2 regions of the Noviherbaspirillum agri genome follow, and region 2 is predicted to be linked to the other one. Evidence: predicted binding sites of a transcription regulator. Region 2 holds the regulator's gene; the other holds the start of a gene.
The links. The regulator FliA, encoded in region 2, starts transcription of late flagellar genes. The targets are predictions, from matches to a motif close to CTAAAGTTTNNNNNNNNNNNGCCGNTA.
Positions count from the first base shown of each region.

Region 1 (10,970 bases), on a different contig from region 2:
GGCGCCGCTGTACGTGATCACCAGCGACGAACATCTGCTGGCGCTGGAGGCAGCGGACAGGATTCGCCAATCGGCACGCGCGAAGGGCTTTTCCGAACGCGAAGTGCTGGTTGTCGAACGCAGCTTCAAGTGGGGCGAGCTGCTGGCAGCCAACCAGTCGCAGTCGCTTTTCGGCGACCGCAAGCTGATCGAATTGCGCATCCCCACTGGCAAGCCGGGCAAGGATGGCGGACAAGCGCTGCAGGAGTATGTCGGATCCCTCAACCCCGACAATGTCACCCTAATTACGTTGCCGAAGCTTGATTGGCAAACGGCAAAGAGCGCCTGGGTGGCGGCACTGCAGCAGGCAGCTGTGTCTGTGTACATCGACATTCCTCTGGTGGAACGCAATCAGTTGCCGGCATGGATTGGCGCGCGGCTGGCGGCACAACGGCAGAGTGCCGATCGGCAAAGTATCGACTTCATCGCTGACCGCGTCGAAGGCAATCTTCTTGCGGCCCATCAGGAGATTCAGAAGCTCGCATTGCTGCATCCCGAAGGAAAGCTCAGTTTCGAGCAGGTGCAGGACGCGGTATTGAATGTTGCCCGCTATGATGTATTCAAGCTCAATGAGGCGATGCTCGCAGGTGACATCGCCCGGCTAGTACGCATGATCGAGGGTCTCAAAGGCGAAGGGGAAGCGCTGCCGCTGGTGCTGTGGGCAATGGCGGAAGAGATTCGCACGCTACTGAAAATCAAGGCCGGTGCCTCGCAAGGTAAGTCAGTCGGCATGCTGCTGAAGGAATACCGCATCTGGGGTCCGCGTGAAAAACTGATGGAACCCGCCCTGCGCCGCCTGAAGTTATCGACGCTGGAGAGCGCACTGCAGCAAGCTGCGCAAGTCGATAAGATGGTCAAGGGATTGCGTGCGAAGGAATTCGCGGGCGACGCATGGGATGCACTGTTGCAACTTGGCCTGAGAGTGGCCCACGGCTGACGTTACAGAATTCAAATAGACCGTAGGGCGGAAAAGCGCAGCGCCTTCCGACAGATCGCAAATCTATGGCGGAAGGCGCTGCGCTTTTCCGCCCTACGTATTCATGACATTTTTTAGGCAGGTTCATCGAAACATGGACATCAAACATTACATGAACGAAGTCGGCCAACGTGCCCGAAAGGCATCGCGTGCAATGGCCAAGGCCGATACCCGAGCCAAGAACCAAGCGCTGTCGCTGATCGCGGTCGCCATCCGGCGCGATGCTGCGGCCTTGCGTGCGGCCAACCAGAAGGACCTGGATGCGGCGCGTGCGAACGGCCTCGCGGAAGCGATGCTGGATCGCCTGACCCTGTCCGACAAGGCAATTGCGACCATGGCCGAGGGACTGGAGCAGATCGTCGCCCTGCCCGACCCCATCGGAGAAATCTCGAACATGAAATATCGCCCGACCGGCATCCAGGTCGGACAGATGCGCGTGCCGCTGGGCGTCATCGGCATCATCTACGAAGCACGGCCAAATGTGACTGTCGATGCCGCAGGACTGTGCATCAAGAGCGGCAATGCCACCATCCTGCGTGGAGGCTCGGAAGCGATCCACTGCAACCAGGCGCTGGCGAAGCTGGTCAAGGAAGGTCTGGCCGGTGCAGGACTGCCGGAAGATGCGGTGCAGATCGTCGAAACCACCGATCGCGCCGCCGTGGGCGAACTGATCACGATGCCGCAATATGTGGATGTGATTGTCCCGCGCGGCGGCAAGGGCCTGATCGAACGCCTGATGAAGGAATCGACGGTGCCGATGATCAAGCACCTCGACGGCATCTGCCATGTGTATATCGACGACAAGGCCGACATCGACAAGGCGCTGAGGGTTTCCTTCAATGCGAAGTGCCACCGCTACGGCACCTGCAATACGATGGAGACGTTGCTCGTTGCGCGCGGCATTGCACCTCAGATGCTGCCAAAACTGGCGGAACTGTACGGCACGAAAGAGGTGGAACTACGCGGTGACGACGAAGCGCGCAGGATACTTGCCGGCTATCCGCATCTGGCGGCAGCGACCGAAGAAGACTGGCGCACCGAATATCTCGCGGCGATCCTTGCCGTGAAAATCGTGGACGACGTGGCCGAGGCGATCGAGCACATCAACACCTATTCGTCGCAGCACACCGATGCGATCGTGACAGAAGACTACACCCGTGCGATGCGTTTCCTGCGCGAGGTGGATTCTGCTTCGGTGATGGTGAACGCCTCTACCCGTTTTGCCGACGGCTTCGAGTACGGACTGGGTGCGGAGATCGGCATTTCGAACGACAAACTGCATGCACGCGGTCCGGTCGGCTTGGAAGGACTCACCTCGCTCAAGTACGTGGTGTTTGGGCATGGAGAAGTTCGTGAATAAATGCCATGCAAACGGAGTGTCGCCTTGCAAGGCGACACCGTTACGCAGGCACGGGGCATGCCCCGTGAAACCCCTGCTTCACCATGGAGAAGTTCGTGAATAAATGCCATGCAAACGGAGTGTCGCCTTACAAGGCGACACCGTTACGCACGCACGGGGCATGCCCCGTGAAACCCCTGCTTCACCATGGAGAAGTTCGTGAATAAATGCCATGCAGACGGAGTGTTGCCTTGCAAGGCAACACCGTTACGCAGGCACGGGGCATGCCCCGTGAAACCCCTGCTTCACCATGAAGAAGTTCGGGGATAAGTTTGCGATGCTAAGGGTGCTCCTCGCACGGCCGCACCATTACGTTGACAGTGGACATGGAATACAAACTTCGTTCCCTGTCACGACGAGATACGCGAAAAACATACAAGAAAAGGAAGAATAAATGCTCTGGATTAAATCGCTGCACGTCATTTTTATTGCCTCCTGGTTTGCCGGCCTGTTCTATCTGCCGCGCATCTTCGTCAATCTGGCAATGGAAACCGACCAGAAGGCAAATGCCCGCCTGCTCCTGATGGCACGCAAGCTGTACCGCTTCATGATCATTCTCTCGGTACCTGCGCTCGTATTCGGCCTGTGGCTATGGCTAGGCTACGGCTTTGGAAAGGGACAGGGCTGGGTACACGCGAAGCTGACGATCGCGGTGCTGCTGGTCTTCTATCAGCACGGCTGCGGCGTACTGTTAAAAAAGTTCGAGAATGGCCAGAACAAGCGCAGCCATGGTTGGTATCGCTGGTTCAATGAGTTTCCGACGCTCTGCCTGTTTGCCGCAGTGATCCTGGCGGTGGTCAAGCCGTTCTGATCCGTACGGATTCGAAGGGTGCGCCCCGCGCACCGATCAGGTTTTAAAGCATGGGTGCGCGGGGCGCACCCGCCACGGATAAAGGGTTCCCCATGACACATTCATTTTTCTGCCCCTGCCCGCGCGGCCTGGAAGCCGCACTCGCGGAAGAGATCGGCGAAATCGCGCAGCAAAGCGCAACGCTGAAGGTTCATAACCAGGTACCCGGCGGCGTGCACTGCTCCGGCACGCTGGCCGACAGTTACCGCATCAACCTGCACTCCCGTATCGCCTCACGCGTACTGCTGCGCATCGCGCAAGGCGGCTATGCCAACGAGAACGACATCTACGACCTGACGCTGGCACAGCCTTGGGAAGAGTGGTTTGGTCTCGACCACACGATCCGCATTGACCTCACCGCGATCAAATCGCCGCTGAAGAGCCTGGAGTTCACAACGCTCAAGATCAAGGACGCTGTCTGCGACCGCTTCCGCGACCTGTATGCGAAACGGCCGTCCGTGAATACACGTACACCGGACATGCGCATTTTCGGCTTCCTCGATGCACACAGTTACACGATCTATCTCGACACCTCCGGCGAAGCGCTGTTCAAGCGCGGCTGGCGCCAGGAAACCGGTGATGCGCCCTTGCGCGAAAATCTTGCTGCAGGCTTACTGCGCGTGTCGGGCTGGAAGCCGGGCACCCTGCTACTCGATCCGATGTGCGGCTCCGGCACCATCCTCATTGAGGCAGCACAGATCCTCGCAGGCATTCCGCCGGGTGCGCGCCGCCATTTTGCATTCGAGAAGTTCCATGACTTCAATGCGGATGAGTGGCTGGCGATCAAGGGCAGCTTCAAGCCGAATCCGCTGCCGACGACACCGACGCTGTTCGGCAGCGATATTTCGGGCGACATGATCGTCATGACACGCAACAACCTGCACAACGCAGGCATCCAGTTCGAGGTTCCGTTAAAGCAGATCGAGGCGCAGGAAATCAAGCCGCCGACCGACACCCCGGGAATGATCGTTACCAACCCGCCCTACGGCGAACGTATTGGCGTGCGCGGTGATCGCTCGCAGGCGCCGGACGAAATGGCGGCGGCGTTCTATAGTGCTTTCAGCACGACCTTGAAGCAACGTTTCGCGGGCTGGCAGGTTTTCCTGTTCACTGCGGATCTCAGCCTGCCCAAGATGCTGCGGCTGAAGGAATCGCGCAAGACGCCGTTCTTCAACGGTGCCTTAGAATGCCGCCTGTTCCGGTTTGACATGGTTGCCGGATTCAACCGGCGTGATGAGGCAAAGCCGAAGCAGCCATAGCGCCTGCAGAGCCGTGCCCGGATTGTGCAGTATTTGTTTATCCATTAGACAGAGACGAGGAGAACATCATGCAGCAACAAATTAAAGGGATGCCGCAACTCAACGATGCCGCGCTGCTGCGCAACCAGGCATTCATTAACGGGGCATGGACCAGCTCGGTGACGAAATTTGAGGTAACCAATCCGGCTGACGGCAGCACGCTTGCTTCGGTGCCGGATATGGGTGCCGAAGACGCGCTCAAGGCCATTGAAGCGGCCAATGCAGCATTTCCCGCCTGGGCGGCAAAGACCGGCAAGGAACGTGCAGCCATCATGCGCAAGTGGTACGAGCTTCTGCTCCTGCATGCGAACGACCTCGCGGCGCTGATGACCGCCGAGCAAGGCAAGCCGGTTCCAGAGGCAAAGGGTGAGGTGTTGTACGGCGCCAGCTTCGTCGAGTGGTTCGCGGAAGAAGCCAAGCGCGTGAATGGTGATGTGCTTCAATCGACGTGGAGCGACAAGCGCATGCTCGTGCTGAAGCAGCCGATCGGTGTCTGCGCAGCGATCACGCCCTGGAACTTCCCGATTGCAATGATCACCCGCAAGGTGGCGCCCGCGCTGGCAGCAGGATGCTCGATCGTCATCAAGCCGGCGGAGCAGACACCACTGTCGGCACTGGCCATGGCAGAGCTTGCGCATCGCGCGGGCATTCCTGCCGGCGTGCTGAACGTCATCACCGCCGATTCGGAACGCTCGATCGAGGTCGGCAAAGTGCTGTGCGACAGCCCGATCGTGCGCCATCTGTCTTTCACCGGGTCGACGCCGGTTGGCCGCATCCTGATGCAGCAAAGCGCACCGACCATCAAGAAGCTCGCACTGGAACTGGGTGGCCACGCGCCGTTCATCGTGTTCGACGATGCCGACCTGGATGCCGCGGTTGAGGGCGCGTTGATCTCCAAGTATCGCAATGCCGGCCAGACCTGCGTCTGCACCAACCGTTTTTATGCGCATGAATCGATCTACGATGCCTTCGTCGAGAAGCTGGCTGCCGGCGCGGCGAAGATCAAGGTCGGTAATGGCTTTGAACAAGGCGTTGCGCAAGGCCCGCTGATCGACGACCAGGCGGTTGCCAAGGTCGAGGAACATGTCGCCGATGCATTGGCCAAGGGCGCAAAAGTGCTCGCCGGCGGCAAGCTGCATCCGCTCGGCGGCCACTTCTATGAACCGACTGTGCTGGCCAATGTGACGGGCGACATGAAGATCATGCGCGAAGAAACCTTCGGCCCGGTGGCAGCAGTCACCAGGTTCAAGACCGAGGAGGAAGCCATCGCCGCCGCCAACAACACCGAGTTCGGCCTGGCGAGCTACTTCTACTCACGCGACATCGGCCGCGTGTGGCGCGTAGCGGAAAAGCTGGAATACGGGATGGTCGGCATCAATACCGGGATCATCTCCAATGAAGTCGGCCCGTTCGGCGGCGTCAAGCAGTCCGGGCTCGGGCGGGAAGGCTCGAAATACGGTATCGAGGAATACCTGGAGATGAAGTACTTGTGCATGGGCGGAATCTGAGCACTGTTCGCACGAAAAGATAGCCAGTTCTTGCTCCGCCTCGCCGCAATCCGGGCGTATGTGCCGGTTTTGCGGCGGCTTGCCTACCACTCTTTGGCAATCGGTGCGCCAACAATTTCCGAGTAACAACTCTTGGCGATACTTGCCGAATGCTTGCTATAGTCGGACAAGGAGAAATGCACCTTGGCTGAACTCGATCCACGTTCCCTGATTTTTGTTGCCGGTTTGCTCGGCCTGCTGTGCTCAGCCATTCTGTTCATGCTGCGGCGCAGTTTTCCGCCGACCATCGGCGGTCTGGTGTTCTGGAGCCGAGGCTTGCTCGGGATGGTCATCGCAAGTGCGCTGTTTGGACTGACCGGCGTCATCCCGCCCCTCTTTTCTGTCGTACTCGCCAACGCCATGCTGGTAGGCGGCATCATGTCCTTCTATGCAGGATTTCGTGATTTCGCCGGCATGCCGACACACCACCCCGCACTGGCGGCAGTGCTGGCAGGAGTGATTGCCCACGTCGGCTGGTTTACTTATGTCGACGACAGCTATCCCGCCCGGGCCATGCTGGTCACGACGGTCGATACGCTGCTCTTCATCGCGTCCACAGTACTTGTGTACAAGACCAGCGGCCAGACGCTTGCGGGCCGGTTCACCTGCCTGGTCTTCGCATCGATTGCCGTCGTGTCCGGTGGCCGCGCACTGACGCTGATTCTGCAACTGGACGCCACCGACAGCGTGCTCGGCACGACGCTGTCGCAGAAAATCTATCTGGCCGCACTCGCGTTCTCGGTGCTTGCGATCACCCTGGGCGCCATGATGCTGGCGAATGAACGCTTGCGCACCGCCCTGGAATTCATCGCCTCGCACGACCATCTCACCGACGCCTTCGCGCGTGGCGCCTTTATCGAATTACTGAAAAAGGAGATGGCACGCAGTCAGCGACATCATCGGCCGCTGGCGCTATTGATGTTCGACCTCGACTACTTCAAGTCCGTCAATGACCGCTACGGCCATGTCGTCGGCGACCGGGTGATTGTTGATTTTGTCCGCCGCACCAAAAGCCTGCTGCGGAAGCACGATTCAATAGGTCGTTATGGCGGCGAGGAATTTGTCGCGCTGTTGCCGGAAACCGACTGCGACGAGGCGCGGGCCGTGGCAGAGCGCATTTGCACCAGCATTGCGCAGCAGTCCGGAGATCTACCGCACTATACGGTCAGCATCGGCGTGGCCGTCACAATGAACGGATCGCTGCCGATTGATGTCCTGCTGTCCGATGCCGACCGTGCGCTCTATCTCGCCAAGGCAAAAGGGCGCAACCGTGTTGAAGTCGCCGGGCAGGAGATCCGGCAGTCATAGCCGGTAGTCATAGCCGTCAGTCACAGTCGTCAGCATCCTGTTCGACCGCCGCATGCCAGTTATCGCTGAAGTTCGATATAGCCATCCTGCAACCGCAGCGTGCCCCCACCCTGGTCTTCCGACGCCTGCCACATATGCTGGGCGATCTGCACCTCCACGCCATCGTGGATCTCACTGCCCACTTCCACGCGCGCCTGCTCCGCCAGCTGCTCTTTAGCGCGTAGCGCCTTCAATTCCTCCGTAATTCCGGCAATGCTGGCAAGCAGCTGCTGGCGAGTCGCCTCGACTTTTGCGGCAACACCTCCCTCGCCCTTCTTCGGGTTCTGCCTGAAGTACTCGAGCAGCTTGATGACACGATCCACCTCCTCGCAGCGATGCGTGAAATCGTGTTCCTTGTCCGCAATTTGCTTTTCAAGATAAGGGTCAAAGCCGACACGCACGCAGGTCTTTACTCCGGAGCTTGCACCAAGCGAACCGGCCGCAACCCTGAGCGTTGCCTGCGACCTTCCACCGATGATCTGCCCCGTCTTCGCGCCATCCTTGCCGGCGACGATTTCCTCACCTGCGATCAGCTCGCACTGTCGGGCACTGCGATACACCAGGATGGATTTGTCGGCCTCGACATGGCAACTCTCCATGAACAGCGCCTGCACGGATCCGCCACAGATAATCCTTGCCGTCGTCTCCGGCAAGGACCGGGACCCGGGTCGTACATCGACATGGCCGACGATCCCCCCCTTCACCGCCACGTTGCCGCCGGCAGTGATTTCCGCCGCCTCCACCATGCCGTTAACGATGACATCGCCCGCCACCTTGATCCGCATGCCTGCCTTAACGTCGCCCCGAACGCGCAAGGTTCCTTCGAACTTGATGCTGCCCGTGCCGAGATCCACGTCCTCCACCTCGATCACGGGATTGACCGCCACACCAGTGTCGAACAGGATGGGCTGGCCACCCAGCGTCGCCACCAACAGGTTGAGGTCATCCTTGTCGGGCTCTGCCCCCTGCAAGCCGCTTTTGAATGGAATATCGGGAACCGCGTCTGCAGGGACGCACTTGCCGTGGATGTCCGTGCCGTCGCTTCCAGGCGCGGGCGGAATGCGGCGCATCAGTTTGTCGCCCGGTTCGACCAGCAAGAGATGGCTGAGGTCGGCATATCTGATGCGCTCACGCTCATCGCTATCCGTCGGGTCGTCCTTGTGGTCGAAGAGGCTTTCGAAGCGGGTCGGCTCGCCTTTCGTGGCCGGTGCGCCGCGCGCTATCTCCTTGCGTTCGCAGTACCCCACCTCGAAGGCCGCATCGATTTCACGCGTGAGCACGCCGTAGATTACATCCTGTTCGCGCAGTGCCGCGTCAAACTCTTCACGCGCGACGGCTTTGCCGCCCTTAGGAGGCAACAACGTGAGCCACGCAGTCATCCGGTCATTGTCAACCACAAGGGAAAATTCACCGTCGCGGCGTGCGCCGATGCACTTTTCCATCGGTTCTTCTGCGGTGCGGCAGTGGAGGATAAAGTCGGCAACGGCCGGCTCATCCAGAAAGAAGTGGCTCCAGCCTTGTTCGGCCATGGCCTCCTTGATCGCTGCCAGATCCGGCGCCGGCATGCCGAGCGCGGGCGTGAACCTGGCCAGCACTTCGCCGCTCACCTCGCTGAGGGAAAGTGACAACGCACGAGATCCCGACTCCTCCATGACCACCGCTCCCGACAAGGGTTAATGATGAGAACGCCTTGTAGCTTTCTACGGTCCGAAACAGCAAGAAATAGCGTTTTTTGTTGATTGATAGTAACAGAACGAGGTAAGAAGCGGCCTTTTTTCGCAAAACTGCAGCAAGGCGGCAACAGCAACCACAAGATATAGGGAGGAAAAGGATTCGCATACTTGGAAGACGGCACACGCAGCGAACAAGGGCAGCGAACAAATCCGCCAACACACGATTGCATGGGCTCGGAGCCCGCACCCGGCACGCGCTAACACTAGGCGCGGTGCGCCATGCAGGGTCGCGCTTTGCATGCTCTACCAATTTGCAAGCGTGCTTCAATCCAGCGTACAATGCGCGTTTCGCGGGTGTAGCTCAATGGTAGAGCAGAAGCTTCCCAAGCTTACGACGAGGGTTCGATTCCCTTCACCCGCTCCAGGTCGATCAGGCACCGTCAGGTGCCTTTTTTATTTGCACATCTTCCACTGTTCGCGCATGTCCGATATGTCCGACAACCACTCCGACGAGAATAATGGCAGGGCCATGTTGTATGACCCGACCGAGCGCCGCATCCGCAGTTTCGTGACGCGCGCCGGCAGGCTGTCCACCGCACAGGCCAAGGCCATCGACACACTCGGCCCGCATTACTGCATTTCGTATGTGAAGCAGCAGTTCGATTTCGATGCCGCATTCGGGCGCCACGCGCCGACCGTACTGGAAATCGGGTTCGGCATGGGCGACACCACGGCAAAGATTGCGGCGGCGATGCCAGGCAAGAATTTCGTCGGTGTCGAGGTCCACACACCGGGCGTCGGCAGCCTGCTCAAGCTGATCGGCGAACAGGAGCTGACAAACCTGCGCATCATCCAGCATGACGCTGTCGAAGTCGTCACCCACATGATTGCGCCGGATTCTCTCGCAGGCGTGCATGTATTCTTCCCCGATCCATGGCACAAGGCACGGCACAATAAGCGCCGGCTGATCCAGCCACCCTTCGTGAACCTGCTGGTGTCGCGCCTTGCGCCCGGCGGCTATCTGCACTGTGCGACCGACTGGCAGGACTATGCGGAGCAGATGCTGCAGGTACTGAGCGATGAGCCCGCGCTGAAAAATACCGTCGATGGATATGCGCCTCGCCCGGATTATCGGCCGGTGACGAAATTCGAGAACCGCGGCCTGCGGCTCGGCCATGGTGTGTGGGATCTGGTGTTCACCAAACGGTAGCGTTTTGCGTTACGTCATGGCGGCGATCAGGGACACAATCTCTTCGCCGTAGGTTTCCAGTTTTTTCTCGCCCACGCCGGACACGTTGCGAAGATCGTCGAGCGAAGCTGGCTTCGTCTTTGCGATCTCCCGCATCGTCGCATCATGGAAGATGACGTATGCAGGTACATTGTGCTTGCGCGCGGTCTCGACGCGCCACCAGCGCAGCTTTTCGAATATCGCCTGCTCTTCCGTCGACAGATCGCTTTCGACATAGCCTCTTGCTCTGGCGCTCTCGCGCTTCTTCTTGACCGGTTTCTGGTATTGCCTCAGCTGTACCTTGCGCTCTCCGCGCAACACCGGGCGCGCCGCCTCTGAGAGCTTCAGCGAGCCGTAGGCATCATGGTCGACAATCACCAATCCCAGCGCGATCGCCTGGCGCAGAATCGCTCGCCATTCCGCGTCGCCGGTGTTGCTGCCGATGCCGAAGGTGGACAGCTTCTCGTGCCGCCATTGCTTGATTTTTTCTGATTCGATCCCGCGCAGCACATCGATCACATGGCCCGCGCCGAATCGCTGGTCGACACGATAGATGGTCGACAGCAGCTTCTGCATCTGGACCGAACCGTCATAGGAGACCGGTGGATTGAGG
Region 1 covers NZ_BAAGWA010000002.1:141,973-152,942, forward strand. Annotated here, with positions in the region: gene holA (DNA polymerase III subunit delta) at 1-976, shown strand, start outside; gene ACYVIA_RS03395 (glutamate-5-semialdehyde dehydrogenase) at 1,080-2,375, shown strand; gene ACYVIA_RS03400 (CopD family protein) at 2,809-3,225, shown strand; gene ACYVIA_RS03405 (THUMP domain-containing class I SAM-dependent RNA methyltransferase) at 3,318-4,523, shown strand; gene ACYVIA_RS03410 (NAD-dependent succinate-semialdehyde dehydrogenase) at 4,592-6,070, shown strand; gene ACYVIA_RS03415 (GGDEF domain-containing protein) at 6,254-7,417, shown strand; gene ACYVIA_RS03420 (DUF342 domain-containing protein) at 7,477-9,084, opposite strand; tRNA gene ACYVIA_RS03425 (tRNA-Gly) at 9,480-9,553, shown strand; gene trmB (tRNA (guanosine(46)-N7)-methyltransferase TrmB) at 9,620-10,339, shown strand; gene recQ (DNA helicase RecQ) at 10,349-10,970, opposite strand, start outside.
Region 1: ACYVIA_RS03420 (DUF342 domain-containing protein) is a predicted target of FliA. The motif match lies at 9,220-9,246, and genes of this name have one in related genera.

Region 2 (10,970 bases):
GGCAGCACAGGCGGAACCGCCGGCAGCGCCGGCAATGGGCCGACCGGCACTTCTGTTGTCACTTCCGGCAGGCTGGAAAGGATCATCACCGAGACCCGGCGATTGCGCAGCCGCCCTTCGGCTGTCTCGTTCGTGTCCACGGGCTGCGTCGGGCCATGTCCTACGGCGGTCAGGCGGCTTTCCGAGACGCCATTATCGATAAACAGGCGGACCACGGTCGAGGCGCGCACTGCCGATAATTCCCAGTTGGACGGAAAAAGCACATTGCGTATCGGTACGCTGTCGGTGTGGCCTTCGACCTGGATCTCGTGGTCGTCGTCCTTCAGCACCTGGGCCACTGCGGTCAACACCTGGGTACTCTGTTCGGACAGGCTGGCATTGCCAGGTGCAAACAGCACGCTGGCATTGATTTCGACATTCACGCCGCGGCTGGTCTGGGTCACACGAACCTTGCCCTGCTCCACCAGCGGCGCCATCACGGCCAGGATATCGCGCGCCACGCGCGTGAGCCTGTCCTTCTCACGGCGCAATGCTTCCGCGTTGCGCTGCGCGGCAGGCGTAATCCGCGGCACTTGTGCCAACGGCGGTACGACGGGCGGCGCCTCCAAACGGATCGGCGCGACCGGTGCCTTGCCAAAGGCATTCATCAGTGCATTGGACAGGACGCGGTATTTGCCCTCGTTGATGGAGGACAGCGCATACATGACGACGAAAAAGGCGAACAGCAGCGTGATGAAGTCGGCATAGGACACCAGCCACCGCTCATGGTTGTCTTCTTCTTCCTCGTAGCGTTTTCGGGCCATGGATGCGGTTCGGGTGAGAGCGTCGCGCTGTTGCAGCCTACGGCTTGTATGCCAGCATGCGCTCCTGGATCACGCGCGCGTTGTCGCCGTTGGCGATGCTGCAGAAAATATCGGTCAGCATCTCGCGCCGGCGCACTTCGTCGGCAACGACCGCCTTCAGCTTGTTGGAAATCGGCAGGAAGACAAGGTTGGCGAGGCCGACGCCATATACGGTCGCAACGAACGCGACAGCGATACCGCCGCCGAGTTTTGCCGGGTCGGACAAATTCTCCATCACATGGATCAGCCCGAGCACCGCACCAAGAATCCCGACCGTGGGCGCATAGCCGCCGGCCGCCTCCCAGATCTTCAGCGCCTGCCGCTCGCGACGCTCATAGGTGGTGATATCCACCTCGAGAATTTCGCGGATCTTGTAGGGGTCGATGCCGTCGACGACCAGCCGCAATCCCTTGGCCGTAAATTCTTCCTGTACCTGTTCCATGTGGCGTTCCAGGCTCAGCAAGCCTTCGCGCCGCGCAGTGGAGCTCCAGAGGGTGATGTCCTGCGACAGTGTCAGCCCCTTGTCCGCCGGCGGCAGGAAGACGTCGCGCAGCATGATCAATCCGCGCGTGAAGTTTGCCGCGCCGCTTTGCAGCAGCACCGCGCCCAGCGTGCCGACGACGACAATGACAAACGCCGCCGGCTGCACCAGCGAGCTGATGTGCCCGCCCTCCAGCGCCTGCCCGACGACGACGCCAGCCAGCGCCAGCGCCAGCCCGGCTAGGCTAGCCCAGTCCATAGTTGCTCCCTCAGTCTTGCGCGCATGCGTGCAATCGCCTGACTATGCAGCTGGCACACGCGTGATTCGGAGACGCCCATCACGGCGCCGATCTCTTTCAGGTTCATTTCCTGCTCGTAGTACAGACCCATCAGGATCTTCTCCCGCTCCGGCAAGGCCTCGATCGCCTCGATCACCGCCTGGCGGAAACCGCCGTTCATCAATGCCTGCAGCGGGTCGCTGACCAGATCGACGCAGTAGCGGTCGAGGAAATGGTCGTTTTCGTCCTTCTCGTGGAAATCCTCGTAATACACCAGCTGGTGGCCGGCGCCTTCATCGAGCATCTGCTGGTATTCCGTCAGCGAGAGTTTCAGTTCCTTCGCGATCTCCGCTTCCTTCGGTGGACGACCGAGGCGCTGCTGCACCGCGTTCATCGCCACCTCGATCTTGCGCATGTTCTGGCGCACGCTGCGCGGCAGCCAGTCGCTTCCGCGCAATTCGTCGAGCATCGCGCCGCGGATGCGCTGCACCGCATAGGTCTCGAACTGCGCGCCGTGGTTTTCCTCGTAGCGGCTGACTGCATCCAGCAAGCCGATCATGCCGGCCTGGATCAGGTCGTCCACCTCCACGCTCGGCGGCAGCTTGGCTTTCATCTGGTGCGCCAGCTTCTTCACCAGCGGCGCATGTTCTTCCAGCAGCAGGTTTTTGTCTGATTTTCCGCTAACGGTATACATATTCGAAAGAATTCCCGGAAGCCGGTATCGGCCTCCTGCGCAGAAAATCCACGTAATGCGGGCCGGCCATGCTATCCGGCCACGGCAGCCTCGGCGACGACGAAGCGCTCCGCGAGTTGCCGGAACGCGACCGACGCACCGGCCAGCGGGAAAGCATCGACCACGGCACGCCCGAGGTGCATCGCACGCTTCGTATGTTCGTCCGCAGGCACGGAGCCCACGGAATTGATCCGCACTGCGAGGTAGCGGTTGGCCACCTGCGCCATGTTCTGGTACACGACCCTGGCTTCTTTCTCCGACGCGCCCGTGACCAGCAGGTTGAACGGACGGCGTCCCAGCTTGCCGTTCAGGCGCTTGATGATCGCGTAGGCTTCCTTGATCGACGTCGGGCTGTTGGAGACCTGCACCACAATGTCACCGTCGGCGAGCGACGAGATCGGGAAGCCGTCATCCTTGTCCAGCTCCGCATCAACCACAACGATGTCGGCGCGGGTGGCCAGCACATCGAATGCATCGTGCAATCCGCGGGCCTGTTCACCAGTCATGTCGAGGCGCTGCGCATTGCGCTTGAGCGCGGCGATGGAGAAGCCCTGCGGCATCGACACCATCACGTCATCCAGCGAGCGCTCGCGACGCGCGACCTGCAGCAGCGTCGAGCCGCGCGACACATTCATGCGCGTGGATACGCCTTCCGACGCGAGGCATGCATCCAGCAAGAGCACGTCACGGCCGCCCTGCGCCATGGATGCGCCGAGGTTGACCAGCATGGCATTCTTCTCTTCGCCGGATGCGGCCGACAGGAAAGTAATCACGCGCGGCTTGGGGCCGGCGAGCATGCGGCGCAGGCCTTCGGCCTGGTCGAAGTCAAAACTAGCCAAGTGCCACCTCACGCAGTTTCTTGTCATTCATTGCATGCGCGGTATTGCCGATTACCAGCGGCAGCTCCTCGTCCTGATACTGGAACGGCGCGGTTTCACGCTTGAGTTTGAAGGCGCGGTCGATCAGGTAATGCTGGTTCGGCACATGCAGGTCTTCCGGCACGCGCTGGCCATTGGCGACATAGAACATGCGCAGCTTCTGGCGAATCACGACGTCGAGCACATTGCCCACCGTCGCCGCCTCGTCCAGCTTGGTCATGATGCAGCCGGCGAGCCCGCCGCCCATGTAGGAGCGCACCACTTCGTTGAGGGTCTCGCCGGTGGATGTGGCGGACATGCACAGCAGGCGCTTGACCTTGCTGCCGCTGCCCGACAGCATCGCGATCTGTTCCGCAACCATCTTGTCGCGCTGACCCATGCCGACAGTGTCAATCAGCACGGTATGCTTGTTCTTCAGTTCATCGAGCGCAATGCGCAGGTCGGTTTCGTCCTTCACCGAATGCACCATGACGCCGAGGATCTTGCCGTAGATGCGCAGCTGCTCATAGCCGCCGATACGATAGCCATCGGTGGTGATCAGCGCGAGCTTGCCGGCGCCGTGCCGCATCACGCAGCGCGCTGCAAGCTTCGCCGTGGTGGTTGTCTTGCCAACGCCGGTCGGGCCGACCAGCGCGTAGACGCCGCCCTGCTCCAGGATCTCGTTCTCGTTGCTGATCACGTTCAGGTTACGGGCGAGGACGGACTTGACCCAGGCCATGCCGGCTTCGGGCTTCTCGCTCTTGGGCAGGTTCTGCGTCAGGTAGCGTGCAAGGCTGGCGGAAAAACCGGCCGACAGGAGTTCGCGCATGACGGCCGCCTTTGCAGGTTCGCGCTTCTGCTGCGTGCTCCATGCAATCTCGGCCAGTTGCGACTCCAGCATGCCACGCATGGAGCGCAGTTCGGACATCACGACTTTCAGCTCCGCGGCCGCCTGCTCTTTCGGTTGCTCGATCGGCTGCTCAATCGGCGCCGCGGGAGCACGAACGGCGGCGTGCGCCGCCGGCAGGCTGGATACCTGGTCCGGTTCCGGTGCGCGCCTCGCGCCGAGCGCTGCCAGCGTCGATTCGGAGCGAACCGGCTTTTCGATCACCGGTTCGGCCAGTGCCGACATGTCCTCGGGCGCAAGGGCGAGGATCTCGACCATACCGTTGATGGTTCTGTTGGAAAGGATCACCGCATCGGGTCCGAGCGCTTCGCGCACCAGGCGCCACGCCTCACGCGACGTGTTTGCAGTGAATTTTCTTACGTTCATGCTTGGCCTCCAACTAGGCTGGTAACTCTAATCGTTTTGGAATCGGGAAGTTCTGCGTGCGACAGCACCTTCAATTGCGGCAGCGTGCGACGCAGGAAGCGTGCGAGCAAGGTACGCAGCGGCCCCGGCACCAGGAGCACCGGCGTTACACCGAGTTGCTCCTGCTTGCGCGTTGCCTGTTCAGCTTGCAATGCAATCGTGTCGGCAAGGCCGGGCTCGATGCCGGCACCATCCGGACCGCTCGCCTGCAGCGCCTGCATCAGGATGCGCTCGAGGCGGCTGTCGAGGGTAATCACCGACAGCTCGTTGGCTGACGGGAAAATCTGCTGCACGATGGCACGGCCGAGTGCTATGCGGACGAGTGCGGTGAGTTCGTTCGGATCCTGCTGCTGCGGCGCGTACTCGGAGAGCGTCTCGATGATGGTGCGCATGTCGCGGATGTGGACACCTTCGGCCAGCAGGTTCTGCAAGACCTTCTGCAGCGTCGACAACGGCAGCAGTTTCGGCACAAGGTCTTCCACCAGCTTCGGCGATTCCTTGCCGAGATGGTCGAGAAGCTGCTGCACTTCCTGGCGGCCGAGCAATTCTGCTGCATGTGTCGTGATCAGGTGATTCAGGTGCGTGGCAATCACGGTACCGGCATCGACGACGGTATAGCCCATCGCTTGCGCCTGGTCGCGCAGGCCGGCATCGATCCAGGTTGCCGGCAGGCCGAAGGCCGGATCGGTGGTGACCGTGCCGGGCAGGTTGCCGCTCACCATGCCCGGATTGATGGCGAGGAACTGGCCGACATAGGCTTCGCCGAAACCGACTTCGACGCCCTTGAGCGTGATGCGGTAGGCGGCGGGTTTCAGTTCGAGGTTGTCGCGGATGTGCACGGGCGGCGACAGGAAACCCACTTCCTGCGCAAACTTCTTGCGGATGCCCTTGATCCGGCGCAGCAATTCGCCGTTCTGCCCCTTGTCCACCAGCGGGATCAGGCGATAGCCGACTTCGAGCCCGAGCGTGTCCACCGGGACGATATCCTGCCAGGTGGCTTCTTCCACTTCCGGCGCTGCCATTGCCAGCTCCGGCTCCGGTGCCGGCGCTTGCTGCGCAATGCGGGCTCGCTTCTTGAGCATGTAGCCGCCGCCGCACAGGGCGCCGCCCAGCAGCAGGAAGGCGATATGCGGCATGCCCGGGATCAGGCCCATGCCGCCGATGATACCGCCGGTGATGTAGAGCACTTCAGGTTTGGCAAACAGCTGATTGATCAGCTGTCCGCCGATGTCATGCTCGCTGGCCACGCGCGACACGACGACGCCGGCCGCAGTGGAAATGATCAGGGAAGGAATCTGTGCAACGAGGCCGTCGCCGATGGCCAGCAGCGTGTAGTTCTTCATCGCGGCATCGAAGGCCATTTCATGCTGCACCATGCCGACGATCAGGCCGCCGAAGACGTTGATGATGGTGACAAGAATGCCGGCGATGGCATCGCCGCGCACGTATTTGCTTGCACCGTCCATCGCGCCGTAGAACTCGGCTTCCTGCGCCACTTCGGTACGGCGGCGGCGGGCTTCCTGTTCGCCGATCATGCCGGCATTCAGGTCGGCGTCGATCGCCATCTGCTTGCCGGGCATCGCATCGAGGGCGAAACGCGCACCGACTTCGGCGATACGGCCGGCACCCTTGGTCACCACGACGAAGTTGATGATGGTAAGGATGACAAACACCACGATACCGACAGCGTAGTTGCCGCCGATGAGGAAGTGGCCGAACGCCTCGATCACCTTGCCGGCCGCGTCAGGCCCGCTATGTCCCTCGGTCAGCACCACGCGGGTGGACGCAACGTTGAGCGACAGGCGCAGCATCGTCGACACCAGCAGCACGATCGGGAATGCCATGAAGTCCAGCGGCTTGACCGTATACAGGCTGGTCAACAGCACAATGATGGACAGCGCGATGTTGAAGCTGAAGAAGAGATCGAGCACAAATGCCGGCAGCGGCAACACCATCATTGCCAGCATCATGATGATGAGGATCGGCGCCGCCAGCGCCTTGGTGGATTGTCCGGATAGCCAGGATGGCAAAGTCAGACTGTTCATTACATCAACCTAGTGTTCGCGTTGTTTGCGCTGTTTGCGTTGTTGGCATCGTTCGCTTGCGCAGCAGCGTTCAAGGGATCCATTTCCGGCGGCACGTCGAGGTCTGCGGGAACAACGGGGCGCATCCCGCCATGCTTGCCGTAGGCACGCAACTGGAATACGTAGGCAAGCACTTCGGCAACCGCGGTGTACAGCGCAGACGGAATCTCATCACCCAGCTCGGTGTGACGGTACAGCGCACGCGCCAGCGGCGGCGCTTCCAGCAAGGCCACATTGTGTTCGGCGGCGAGCTCGCGGATCTTGGCAGCGACTTCGTCGGTGCCCTTGGCGACCACGGTCGGCGCACGCATCTTGCCCTCGGTGTACTTCAGCGCGACCGCATAGTGCGTCGGGTTGGTCACCACGACGTCAGCGGTCGGCACCTCGGACATCATGCGGCGGCGTGCCATTTCCCGCTGCATCTGGCGGATGCGCGCCTTGATCTGCGGGTCGCCGTCGCTTTCCTTGGATTCCTGGCGCAGCTCCTCGCGCGACATCTTCAGCTTGTTGGCGTAATGCCATAACTGGTAGGGCACATCGATCATCGCGATGACCACGAGGCCGCAGACGATGGCAATGAAGCCGGTCAGCAGCAGCCTGCCGAGATGCGCACCGCCCGCCTGCAGCGGCTCGGCGCTCAGGCCGAGCATCGCCTCGATGTCACTGGAAATGACCATCCATGCAATCGAGCCGACCAGGATCGACTTGCCAATGGCCTTGATGAGTTCTACCAGGGAGCGCATGGAGAACATGTTGCCCAGGCCGCTCAGCGGATTCAGGCGTGCGAAGTTCGGCGTGAGTGCCTTGGTGCTGAACAGCCAGCCGCCGATCAGCATCGGCGAGCCAATCGCGACCAGGATCAGGATTGCAGCCAGCGGCGCAAGGCCGATCAGCACGTCCCCCAAGGTAGGCGCGAGACGCATCAGCAGGAGATTGAAATCAAAGATCTGATCGCGTTCGAGCGAAAGGCCCGAGGCGAGCATGTGATTGAGGCGACGGATAAGTCCCTCGCCGGTGAACCAGAGGCCGAGGCCGGCGGCAAGCAGGATCGTACAGGTGGCAAGCTCCCGCGAGCGGGGAATGTCGCCCTCCTCGCGCGCTTGCTCCAGCCTCTTGGGTGACGCTGGTTCTGTTTTTTCGAGATCACTGCCTTCGGCCATTGCCGACTCCTATGTCGCCGCCACACTGCGCTCCGGATGACGCTTTGGGGGCTAATAGGAAGGATTATTCGCGAAATAACAGAATGACTATCCCGTGAATAAGTGAGGAAACCCCCCGCTATTCAGAAGTGCGAAGCGGGGGAAGTGCGGTGTGGTAGGGACGGGCGTAGTGTGGAACTGCAGGAACTACAGCTTCAGTGCCTGCGCCCAGGCAAGCGCAGACATTTGCGCTTCGTTCACCTGGTTCGCACCGATGCACAGCGATGTCGCCATCGACTCGATGTCGGGCGAGTTCAGTTCGCACGCTTCTGCCAGTGCCAGGAACGGGCCGTAGATACCTTCACGCGACAGGAGCGCCTGGGTTACCGACTCGGACAACTGGATCTTCTCCAGCACGTCTTCCATCGGCACGCCGAGCAGCTTGTCCAGCAGCGAGAACATGCCGGCAACAAACAGATTTTCTGCCTCGTTCTTCGGCAGGAAAGTATTGCCAAGAAGCTCGGCAAATCGTCCGCGAATGACCGCTGTCTGCATCAGCACCGGCGAGTAGCCGCTGGTGGTCGATGTGGCAAGCAGCAGCGCAAGCCAGCGGTACAGCGGGGAATAGCCAAGCATCGTCACTGCATGCTTGAGCGACTGGATCTCGCAGCCGAGGCCGAAGCCGGCCGAATTAATGTAGCGCAGCAGCTTGTAGGACAGCGCCGCATCGCGCTTGAGCACGCTTTCGAGCTGTCGCACGTCTGCATTCTTGCGCACCATGTCCATCAACTGCAGGATCATGGCCTGCGCGGGGTTGAGGTCATGCGAACGGTTGCCCGGGCGCGGCGTCAGGTGCAGGTTGCCGACAAAGGAATACAGGCCGAGCTGCGCACACACATCATAGGCCTGCCAGTTTTCGACATTGCGCGCGATCATGTGCACGGAAGACTGGTTCAGGCTGCGGAACAACTGCACCTGGGTCGCGAAATCCTGCGCGTTGATCGGCACCTCGATATGCGTCACATGCTGCAGCATGCCGCGATCCAGTGTCGCGAGGTTGATGCCACGCAGCGAAATGCCATAGCCTCTTGCGCGGGCAGCACGAATCACCTCGACCGTATCAGCGTCGGACAGATCGGGCTCGCGCAATGCAAACACGGTTCCCTTCGCCGGCAGCGCCGCCAGGGCGTCATGCGTAAGGGACGCGGGTGTCACTTCCAGGAAGATGACCTGGTCACCAAGCAGCGCCGGCGCATCCTCGGCAACAAGCTGTTGCGAGACGAAACTGATCAGATCGACAACATCGTCTTCCGTTGGCGCAGATCCGATCAGCGCATTCTTTTGCCAGGACAGCTCATAGCCAAGCACCCTCTCCTGTGCGTTGACCAGCGGTTCACGGACAATGAAATTCTCTTCTTGCATGAGTTGTAATCTATAAGGCCGTCAAAAGCCGAGGCTTTCAAGCAGGTCATCCACCTGTCCCTGATTGGCGACAACGTCGACATTCCCTGCCGGATTGATTTGCGGTCCGTTCAACAAGCCGGATGGCGCCTCGCGCCGCATCTCGGACGGCGCGTAGTCGAGCAACAACTGCACCAGCTGCTGTTCGAGGCCATGGGCCAGCTCGGTCACCTTCTTGATCACCTGGCCGGTGAGATCCTGGAAATCCTGGGCCATCATGATGTTCAGCAGGTGTTGCTTGGTCAGGTTTGCGCTGCCGCCCGTCTGCTCGAGATAGACCAGCGTGCGCTCGGCCATCTGCCGGTAGTGCTGCTCGGAGAAGGATCCCTGGAGAACGGATTGCCATCCCTGCGCGATATCGCTTGCACCAGACTCGATCTCTTCCTGCAACGGGGTGGCGGTTTCCGTGGCGGTCAGCACGCGCTGCGCCGCCTGTTCCGTCATCCTTGCCACGTATTCCAGGCGGTCGCGCGCATCGGGAATATCGTTGGCCGCCTTCGCAATGAGCTGGTCAAATCCGAGTCCGCGCAAGCTGTCGTGCAGCATGCGTGTCATCTGACCGACACGCGCCAGCATTTCTTCCTGTGCGAACGATCCTTCCGGCGCATTTGCATCGGCGCGCGCCGCCGTCTGCAGCGACTGGCTCACGTCAGGCACCTGTCTTTTCGAGCTTCTCGAAGATCTTGGACAGTTTTTCGTCGAGGGTTGCCGCAGTAAATGGCTTCACCACATAACCGCTTGCGCCGGCCTGTGCTGCGGCGATGATGTTTTCCTTCTTTGCTTCAGCGGTCACCATCAGGACCGGGAGCTTGGATAGGGCCGGATCGGCACGAATTGTCTGAAGCATTGTCAGACCGTCCATCACCGGCATGTTCCAGTCGGAGATAACGAAATCGAACTGTTCGCTCCGGAGTTTGGAAAGCGCCATGGCACCGTCTTCCGCTTCATCGACATTCGTGTAGCCCAATTCCTTCAGCAGATTGCGGACGATACGACGCATTGTCGAGAAATCGTCAACCACCAGGAATTTTGTATTTGGACCCGCCATGAATTACTCCATTGATTCTGCAAACCATTATCGACATCCATTCGCGCAAACGCGAATGGCGCTCTAAGTATAATCGCTTCCGCTTCCAATTATGTACTCAAAGCGTCCTTGCGCCGTGGGTGTTACAACGAAAAGCGGCGGCATTCCGAACAGTGTGAATGTTCTGACAATGCGGCATGGCGTATCTGTGCGCCACGCCGCAGGCTATACGCGCAACGCTCTGCTACTGTTTGCTGCGAGATATCCCAGCACCATGCCGGGCAATGCATTCAGCGCGCCCACTTCATGTGTTGCGCCTACTGCAATCGCCTCGCGCGGCATGCCGAACACGACGCACGACGCCTCATCCTGCGCAAAGTTATACGCACCGGCATTCTTCATTGCCAGCATGCCGGCGGCGCCGTCCTTGCCCATGCCGGTCAGGATCACGCCGACTGCGTTCTTGCCGGCGCAACGCGCGGCCGATTCGAACAACACATCCACCGAGGGACGATGCCGGTTCACCGGCGGCCCCTGATCCAGCTGGGTGACATAGTTGGCACCGCTGCGCGCAAGCTGCAGGTGTGAATGACCCGGCGCAATGAACGCATGTCCCGGCAGCACGCGCTCGCCCCCCTCCGCTTCCTTCACTGTGATCTTGCACAGGCTGTCGAGGCGTTTAGCGAAGGACCGCGTGAAGCCTTCCGGCATGTGCTGCGTGATCAGGATGCCGGGGCAGTCCGACGGCATCTGCACC
Region 2 covers NZ_BAAGWA010000001.1:94,597-105,566, reverse strand. Annotated here, with positions in the region: gene motD (flagellar motor protein MotD) at 1-803, opposite strand, end outside; gene ACYVIA_RS00490 (flagellar motor protein) at 841-1,581, opposite strand; gene ACYVIA_RS00485 (RNA polymerase sigma factor FliA) at 1,563-2,294, opposite strand; gene ACYVIA_RS00480 (MinD/ParA family ATP-binding protein) at 2,366-3,172, opposite strand; gene flhF (flagellar biosynthesis protein FlhF) at 3,165-4,463, opposite strand; gene flhA (flagellar biosynthesis protein FlhA) at 4,460-6,547, opposite strand; gene flhB (flagellar biosynthesis protein FlhB) at 6,547-7,746, opposite strand; gene ACYVIA_RS00460 (EAL and HDOD domain-containing protein) at 7,933-9,147, opposite strand; gene cheZ (protein phosphatase CheZ) at 9,169-9,834, opposite strand; gene cheY (chemotaxis response regulator CheY) at 9,836-10,234, opposite strand; gene ACYVIA_RS00445 (protein-glutamate methylesterase/protein-glutamine glutaminase) at 10,439-10,970, opposite strand, start outside.